DNA from 2 places in the Mesorhizobium sp. ISC11 genome. Region 1 is predicted to be linked to the other one. Evidence: predicted binding sites of a transcription regulator. Region 1 holds the regulator's gene; the other holds the start of a gene.
What was found. Region 1 encodes LexA, which represses DNA repair genes until DNA is damaged. Its sites were predicted from a motif close to TGTTCNNNNTGTGTTCNG; they were not measured.
Positions count from the first base shown of each region.

Region 2: the regulator LexA is predicted to act here: its motif matches at 2,657-2,674, upstream of uvrA (excinuclease ABC subunit UvrA).

Region 1 is NZ_JAVSPW010000001.1:1,800,571-1,805,132, reverse strand. Features, by position in the region: gene RPF88_RS09000 (ComEC/Rec2 family competence protein) at 1-1,155, shown strand, start outside; gene lexA (transcriptional repressor LexA) at 1,149-1,889, opposite strand; gene kynU (kynureninase) at 2,300-3,547, opposite strand; gene kynA (tryptophan 2,3-dioxygenase) at 3,625-4,461, opposite strand; gene RPF88_RS08980 (AMP-binding protein) at 4,458-4,562, opposite strand, start outside.
Region 2 is NZ_JAVSPW010000001.1:1,910,554-1,915,115, forward strand. Features, by position in the region: gene RPF88_RS09575 (cupin domain-containing protein) at 1-277, shown strand, start outside; gene RPF88_RS09580 (ArsR/SmtB family transcription factor) at 322-636, shown strand; gene RPF88_RS09585 (SRPBCC family protein) at 633-1,121, shown strand; gene RPF88_RS09590 (ATP-dependent Clp protease proteolytic subunit) at 1,142-1,747, shown strand; gene RPF88_RS09595 (hypothetical protein) at 1,836-2,132, shown strand; gene uvrA (excinuclease ABC subunit UvrA) at 2,824-4,562, shown strand, end outside.

The sequences.
Region 1 (4,562 bases):
TCGCCGCATGAGGTGGTCGGCCCGAGTTTTCAGATGTCGTTCGCCGCGACCGCGGCTCTGGTCGGCGCTTATGCCGGCTGGGCGGATCACCGCGCGGGAAAAGCAAGACCGCCGCCGCCGAAGCGATCCTTGCCCGGGTTCCTGACACGAAAATTCCTGCTGGCGGCAATTGGTCTGGCCATGACCTCGATCATCGCCGGCAGCGCCACGACGCTGTTTGCCATCTGGCATTTTCAGCGTGTGTCGCCGCTCAGCCTGTTCGCCAATCTCGCGGTTATGCCGATCGTCACCGTCGTCATGTTCCTGGCCGTCGCCAGCGCGCTGCTGATGCCTTTCGGATTGGATTGGCCAGCTCTCTACCTGATGGGCAAGGGCCTGACGATGATGATCGCCATATCGGGCTGGATCTCCGAGCGTTCGCCTGTCGATGGGGTCGGGCTGATTTCGCAACAGTCGGTCCTGCTGGTGGCCATTGCCCTGGTCATCGCGACGATGGCGACGACATGGCTGCGGCTCGCGGCTCTGCCATTCGCGTTGGCAGGCTTGCTGACCGTCTCGGATACGCGCACGCCCGATGTGCTGATCTCGGAAGACGCCCGGCTGGTGGCGTTGCCGATCGGTGGCGGTGAGCTTGCCGTTAGCCGGCAACGGCCGAACGAATTCACCGTCGACAACTGGAAACGCGCGCTGACATCGGAAACCATCGTCGTTCCGGAAGTGTTCGACAACAGGGATGGGCAATTCGACGTCGCGGATGCCGTTGAGCTACCGCCGGGATCGCCGTTCTATTGCTCCTCAGGCGTTTGCGTGGCCAGGCACATGTCCGGTGCGATCATTGCCTATGTCGAGGACCGCAAGGACACCTGGAAAGCCTGCGGCTTCGCCGAGCTGATCGTCGTCAACGACGCCACCGCCTATGACGCCTGTCATAACCAACTGGTTCTCGTCATCACCAAGCGGCAACTGGCTCGCAAAGGCAGTGCCGCGGTCTTCTTCGATCGCCAATCGGCGACCACGCCGGCGACGATCAGCTTCGCGGTGGACAGCCCATATCGGCCCTGGCACACGCAACGCAAATACTCTCGCGAGGCGAGGGGGCTGGCACCCTTCAAGAAACCCGAGAAGCCAGTGGTCAACCCACAGCCGTCTCAGTAGCGACGGATCAGGCCGACGAGCTTGCCTTGCACCTTGACCCTGTCCGGCCCGAAAATCCGTGTCTCATAGGCTGGATTGGCGGCTTCGAGGGCAATCGAGGCGCCCTTGCGGCGGAACCGCTTCAGCGTCGCTTCCTCTTCATCGACCAGCGCCACGATGATCTCGCCGGGGCTGGCCGTGTCGGCGTTACGGATGATAACGGTGTCGCCGTCGAAGATGCCGGCCTCGATCATCGAATCGCCCTTGACCTCCAGTGCATAGTGCGCGCCGCCCATGATCATGTCCGGCGGCACCGAAATCGAATGCGTCTGATGTTGGATGGCATCGATCGGCACGCCGGCGGCGATGCGACCCATGACCGGGATCGAAACGGCAGAGACCGCATCGTCGTCATTGCCGGGCGAAGGCATCCGCGAAGGCGCCGGCTTGATCTGCCGGCCAAGAGCACCACCCTGACCAAGACTGCCCTGGATGACGCTTGGCGAAAACTTCTTTGCCGCATTGAGGCCTGGCGCGATGGAGTCCGGCAGCCGCAGCACTTCCAGCGCGCGGGCCCGATTGGGCAGCCGGCGGATAAAGCCGCGCTCCTCAAGGGCCGTGATCAGCCGATGAATCCCGGATTTGGAGGCAAGGTCGAGCGCCTCCTTCATCTCGTCGAAGGATGGCGGAATGCCGCTCTCCTTCAGGCGTTCATGGATGAACATCAGCAGTTCATGTTGCTTGCGTGTCAGCATGGCGGCCCCCAGGTTCCCTGAAACCAGAATCGAAAAACAAACCCAGAACAAACACTATCTGTTCCAGTTGTGTTCTGCAACCGTTTAAAGTTTAATGAATTTGTTAAGGCTGCTGAAATTATTTGGCGCTTGCCAGCGGGTTACGATCGACGGGCGCCACCTTCGGCAATGCGCCTGCTCACATTGAAATTGTTATGGTTAATGACCTGTGGCTTATCCCCTACCAAAGCTTGGCATTATCTGTCGATCGACCTCGACAAGGGGCGATTGCAACCTTCGGGACGTTCGTTGGCCGTGAACGAAACGGAGCCAAAACGCCAACGTCAGTTGGGCATTTTGGCTGGAAATTCAGCTCTCCGTCATTTGCCAGGCAGTGAGGGCAGCGACGGCGGATCGCCGGGATCGGTGCGTCAGGTAACGGCTTCCTTGACGGCGAAACGCTGGTCCTTCCATGCACCCGTGCGCAGAATGTCTTCCAGAACCTCAACCGCCAGCCACACATCCTTGTAGCTGACATAGAGCGGCGTGAAGCCGAAACGGATGGTCGACGGTGCGCGGAAGTCACCGATCACCCCGCGCTCGATCAGCGCCCGCATGATTTGATAGCCATGGTCGTGAAGGAACGACACCTGGCTGCCGCGCCTGGTCGCGTCGCGGGTAGTCTCCAGCGTGAGACCGTAGGCGCCGCACTTGGCTTCGACGAGCTGGATGAACAGTTCTGTCTGCGCGACGCTCTTCTTTCGCAATGCCGCCATGTCGACGTCGCTCCAGATGGCAAGCGCGCCTTTGAGCGCCCGCATCGACAGGACCGGTTGCGTACCGCACAGAAAACGGCGGATGCCGGTGCCGGCAACATAACCCCGTTCGAAGGCAAAGGGCCGCGCATGGCCCCACCAGCCGCTGAGCGGCTGGCTGATATCGCCGTGGTGGCGCTGCGCGGCATAGATGAAGGCCGGCGCGCCCGGACCGCCGTTGAGGTACTTGTACGTGCAGCCGACAGCGAAATCGGCATTTGCCTGATCGAGCTCGACGGGCAGGGCGCCGGCGGTGTGGCAGAGATCCCAGACGATCAACGCTCCGGCCGTATGAGCCCTGCGCGTCAGCGCCGCCATGTCGCGCAGTTCACCCGATTTGTAATTGACGTGGTTGACCAGCACCACCGCGACGTTTTCGTCGATCAGCTCTTCGATGGTCGGCGCGTCGACACCCGCGAGGCGCAGCAGGACGCCATCCCGGGTCGAGGCCACGCCTTCGGCGATGTACAGGTCGGTGGGGAAACTGTCACCTTCGGCGACGATGGCTGACCGGCCGGGCCGCATCTCCATCGCTGCGTGCAGCACCTTGTAGATGTTGGTCGATGTCGTGTCGCAGACAACGGTCTGGCCGGCCGCGGCTCCTATCAGGCGTCCGAGTTGGTCGCCGAGTTCGATCGGCATCTCGAACCATCCGGCCGTGTTCCAGGCTCGGATAAGATCTTGGGCCCATTCCTGCGTCGCCGCCTGCTGCAGCTCGCCGAAAACGGCATGAGATGCTGCCCCCAGTGAATTGCCGTCGAGATAGATCACCCCCTCCGGCAGAATGAAACGGTCGCGCATGGCCCGCAGCGGATCCGTGGCATCCATCGCTTCGACTGCGGCGAGATCAGGAATTCCACTCATGGTCAGTCCCCGGTTGTTCGCGAAGGGTTTCCGCCACAGAGCGTCCCTTCGGTGAGCCTGTTCTCATTTCGATGATGTCAGAGCCGGGTGCGGACCGTCCACAGCTCCGGAAACAGCACGACCTCGAGCATTTTCTTCAGATACGAAGCACCCGACGTGCCGCCGGTGCCGCGCTTCAGACCGATGATGCGCTCCACCGTGGTCACGTGGTTGAAGCGCCAGCGGCGGAAATAATCCTCGAAGTCGACCAGCTTCTCGGCCAGTTCGTAGAACATCCAGTAGCGCTGCGGATCGCGGTAGATAGTCTGCCAGGCGACCAGGACCTCTTCATTCTCGGTTCGCGTCTCACGCCAGTCCGTGCGCCTGGCATCGGCACCGATGTCGAATCCGTTGCGCGCCAAAAGCAGCAACGCTTCGTCGTAGAGCGATGGCTCGGCCAGGATGGCTTCCAGCTTTCCGCTAAGGTCAGGCCGATGCTTGTGAGGGCCGAGCATGGCCAGGTTGCGGTTGCCGGCCATGAACTCGATGGCGCGATACTGCCAGGACTGAAAACCCGAGGACTGGCCGAGCGCGTCGCGAAACTCGGTATATTCGCTGGGCGTCATCGTCCGCAGCACATCCCAGGCATTGTTCAGCTGCTCGAAGATGCGCGCGACTCGCGACAGCATCTTGAAGCTCGGCTCGAGCCGGTCGGCGCGGATCGAGCGGATCGCGGCGCCAATCTCGTGCAAAGCGAGCTTCATCCACAGTTCCGAGGTCTGGTGCTGGATGATGAACAACATCTCGTCATGCGCCGACGACAGCGGCGTCTGCGCCTCCAGCACTTTCTCCAGGTGCAGATAGTCGCTGTACGACATGCGCTCGTTGAACGACATCTGTGCGCCTTCGGACGCCGGATCGTAGGGCTCGCTCAATTGACTTTCTCCGTGCGCAGCCGGAAGCGCTGGATCTTGCCGGTCTGGGTCTTGGGCAAAGCAGCAATGAATTTCACCGATCGCGGGTATTTGTAGGGTGC
Region 2 (4,562 bases), 110 kb from region 1:
ATGGGTCGAGCCCACGGTCGGCGCCCCAACGCATTGGCATCCCGTGGAGGAAGTGCTGACCGTTATCGCCGGTAGGGCTGAGATGTGGATCGACGATGAGCATACAGTCGTGACATCGGGCCAGTCTCTCGTTGTCCCCGCGAACAGGAAACACGGGTTCAAGAACGCCGGCACTGGAACGCTTCACATCCACGCCGTCCTTGCGTCGCCGATTTTCGAGGCGACGTTCGATGGGCCTGCCGGAATGGTGAGACGCTGGCTTCCGACAATCTCGTAAAACAGTGCTTGCCAAATCAATAAGTATTAACTTATGCTTTTGACATGATCGAAGCAGAGATTTTTCGTGCACTGGCCGACCCGACGCGCCGCGCCGTCTTTGAGCGGCTGGCCGCAGGCGAGATGAGCGTGTCGGAATTGCGCACCGGTATGACGGTGTCGCAGCCCGCGGTGTCGCAGCATCTGGCGGTGCTGCGTGGCGCAGGCCTGGTGGTCGAGCGGCGAGCCGGCCGCAACGCCTATTACCGCGCCGATCCGCAGGGGCTAGCTCCCTTGCTCTCCTGGATCGAACGCTACCGGACTTTCTGGCCGGAACGCATCGAAAGGCTGAAGGCGGTTTTGAAGGACATGGATCAATGAAGAAGGCGGGATCAACGACCAACGAGGGCCAAATCGACGCCGCGGATGCGCTCGAGTTCGAGTACGACCTTGCCGAGCCGCCGGAAAAGGTCTGGCGGGCCCTGACCGTACCGGAATTGCTGGCCGCCTGGATGATGCCGAACGACATCAGCCTCGAGATCGGCAACCGTTTTGCCTTCGCCGGGACGGGCGCGCCGATCGAATGCGAAATCCTCGACGCCGAACCCGAGAAGTTGCTGCGCTATTCCTGGCGGGAGCAGCCGGGCGACGCAGCCAGGCAGGATCCGCTCGACAGTACCGTCACCTTCACACTTGCCCGAACCGTTTCCGGCGGCACGCATCTGCGTGTCGTCCATGACGGCTTTGCCCGCAAGGCCATGCCTGCCATCGCCATGGCAGGCGCCGGCTGCCGTCTTTCGCTCGGTTTGCGCGCAATTGGAAAGCCCATCGCCGCGAACGCACCGCGCCTTCTGCGCGCGGCATAATAGAAAATCGGAGAAGAAAAATGAGCGGTGTTGCCAGTCTGGTGCCGATGGTCATCGAGCAATCGAGCCGCGGCGAACGCGCCTTCGACATCTTTTCGCGGCTGCTGCGCGAGCGCATCATCTTCATCAACGGCGAGATCAACGACGACATCTCGGCGCTGGTCTGCGCGCAGCTTTTGTCGCTGGAATCGGACAATCCGGACAAGGAGATCTCGCTCTACATCAACTCGCCGGGCGGCGTGGTGACCAGTGGTTTCGCCATCTACGACACGATGCAATATATCAGCTGTCCGGTGTCGACCGTATGCATGGGCTTTGCCGCTTCGATGGGCTCGTTCCTGCTGATGGCAGGCACACCGGGGCGCCGGATTTCCCTGCCGAACGCCACCATCCTGCTGCATCAGCCGCTGGGCGGGTTCCAGGGCCAGGCCTCCGACATCCAGCGACATGCCGAGCGCATCGGCAGGACGAAACGGCACATGACCGAGCTCTACGCGCAGCATTGCGGCCGTACCTATGAAGAGGTCGAGCGCACGCTGGACCGCGACCACTTCATGACCGCCCGCGAGGCGCAGGCATGGGGCATCGTCGACCATGTTTTCGACACGCGCAAAAAGGCGGCGTAAGCCAGGGCCGGAGCGGAGTCCGGCCGGCTGCCGAAGATTTGACGATGCCGGTCTGGTTCCATCGGCGGCGCGCCACTATAGTCCTGGGATGACCGACACTCATCCTTCCAGACCACTGCGTCCCGTCATCGCCGTCATGGTGCTCGCTGTTGCCAGCCTCGTGAGCGGCGCGGCTCTTGCAGAGGACAGTTCGCCGTCGACGCAAAAAAGCGCCCTGCCCGGCGTGACCGGCGACTACCGCATCGCCAAGCCGGCTCCCGAGCCGGACGATGCGCTGCCGGCCGGCGAGAACGGCACATTCAAGATCGGCGATACGGATGTCAGGATTTCCGGCAGCATCACCGTCGATGTCGGCGCCGGCTCGATCGGGCCGCCGCGTCACTGAGTGCGCGCGGAAATGAGCGTTCCCCACATAAAACGGCCCCGCCGTGCCTTGGGCAAACGGACGGGGCCTTCTGGATCTCAAATCCAACTTTGCCGGGAGTGTACTGCCGGCGTTTGATTTCGGATGCACCGCGGCGTTCGGCCGACGATCCGACTAGCAGTCTCTGATTTTTAGGGGATATGGCAGGTCACGGTTTGCCGGGTGGCGCAGACGCTAAACCCTGGCACTTATGCCTGCCGCGGCTCCAGTGACAACTGGAACCCTAGGGGACGATCCGGTGGCGTCATAGCTCCGCTCCTCTGTCCGTTGCGATTGTTGTCAATTCGAAGCACAAATCGCAAATGCCTGCGGCGTCTCACAGGCCGCCTTTGGGCGGCGAGGCCATCGAAAGACGGCCGGCTTCGTTGACTTCCGGAGACTGCGCTCCTGGGTTGCCCGCGTCAACTATCAATAGCCGGTTACCGAAAAACGTGATCGTCGGGAGGTTACGTACAAGTCAGTTTTGCACAGCTTTGTCAGGAGCGTGTTCGGCCTTTGTTCTTTCCGCTTGCCCGTTCACGCGAAAGACGCTTAAACGCTTTTGTCGGGAATTGTGGCGTCTCTCGACGTGGCGGCAAAACTACCTACATAGGGGATGGCCGGGAAAACCCGCCATTCCAGGAAATTCCAGATTCTGAGGCGGCGACCGGCTATGGCCGACCATAAATATCTTTCCATTCGCGGGGCGCGCGAACACAATCTGAAGAATGTCGATCTCGACCTGCCGCGTGACAGCCTGATCGTCATGACCGGCCTGTCGGGGTCCGGCAAGTCATCGCTTGCCTTCGACACGATCTATGCCGAGGGCCAGCGCCGCTACGTCGAAAGCCTGTCGGCCTACGCGCGGCAATTCCTCGAAATGATGCAGAAGCCTGACGTCGACCAGATCGACGGCCTGTCGCCTGCCATTTCCATCGAGCAGAAGACCACATCGAAGAACCCGCGTTCGACGGTCGGCACCGTCACCGAGATCTACGACTATATGCGCCTGCTTTTTGCGCGCGTCGGCATCCCCTATTCGCCGGCCACCGGCCTGCCGATCGAGAGCCAGACGGTTTCGCAGATGGTCGACCGCGTGCTGGCGATCGAGGAAGGCACGCGCCTGTTCATCCTGGCGCCGATGGTGCGCGGCCGCAAAGGCGAGTACCGCAAGGAATTGCTGGAACTGCAGAAGAAGGGCTTTCAGCGCGTCAAGGTCGACGGCGTCTTCTATGAGATCGCCGACGTGCCGGCGCTGGACAAGAAGTACAAGCATGACCTCGATGTCGTCGTCGACCGCATCGTCGTGCGCGGCGATCTCGCGACTCGGCTTGCCGATTCCATCGAAACGGCGCTGAAGCTGGCCGATGGGCTGGCGGTCGCCGAATTCGCCGACAAGCCGCTCGATTCCAGCCAGACCGGCGAGGATTCGGTCAACAAGTCGAAGAACGAGACGCATGAGCGCATCCTGTTCTCGGAAAAGTTCGCTTGCCCGGTCTCCGGCTTCACCATTCCGGAAATCGAACCGCGGCTGTTTTCGTTCAACAATCCGTTCGGCGCCTGCCCGACCTGCGACGGTCTCGGCAGCCAGCGCGCCATCGACGGCAATCTGATCGTGCCGGATGAAAACATCTCGCTGCGCGACGGCGCCGTCAGCCCGTGGGCGAAGTCGACCTCGCCCTATTACGCGCAGACGCTGGAGGCATTGGGCAAGGCCTATGGCTTCAAGCTCGGCGACAAGTTCAAGGATCTAACCGAAGAGGCCAAGGAAGCCATCCTGCGCGGCACCGGCGAGCGCGAGATCACCTTCCAGTATGATGACGGCCTGCGCTCCTACAAGACGACGAAGACTTTCGAAGGCGTCATCCCCAATCTCGAGCGGCGCTGGAAAGAGACCGAATCCGCCTGGATGCGCGAGGAGATCGAGCGCTTCATGTCGGCCACACCCTGCCCGGTCTGCAAGGGCTATCGGCTGAAGCCCGAGTCGCTGGCGGTGAAGATCGCCGGCAGGCACATCGGCGAAGTCACCGAGCTTTCCATCCGCAAGGCCGACCAGTGGTTCACCGACCTGCCCGCGTCGCTCAACGACAAGCAGAACGAAATCGCGGTGCGTGTGCTCAAGGAAATCCGTGAACGGCTGCGCTTCCTCAACGATGTCGGGCTCGACTATCTGACGTTGTCGCGCAATTCCGGCACGCTGTCGGGCGGCGAGAGCCAGCGCATCCGGCTGGCATCGCAGATCGGCTCCGGCCTGACCGGCGTGCTCTATGTGCTGGACGAGCCGTCGATCGGCCTGCACCAGCGCGACAATGCGCGCCTGCTCGATACGCTGAAGCACCTGCGCGACATCGGCAACACGGTGATCGTCGTCGAGCATGACGAGGACGCCATCCTGCATGCCGACTATGTCGT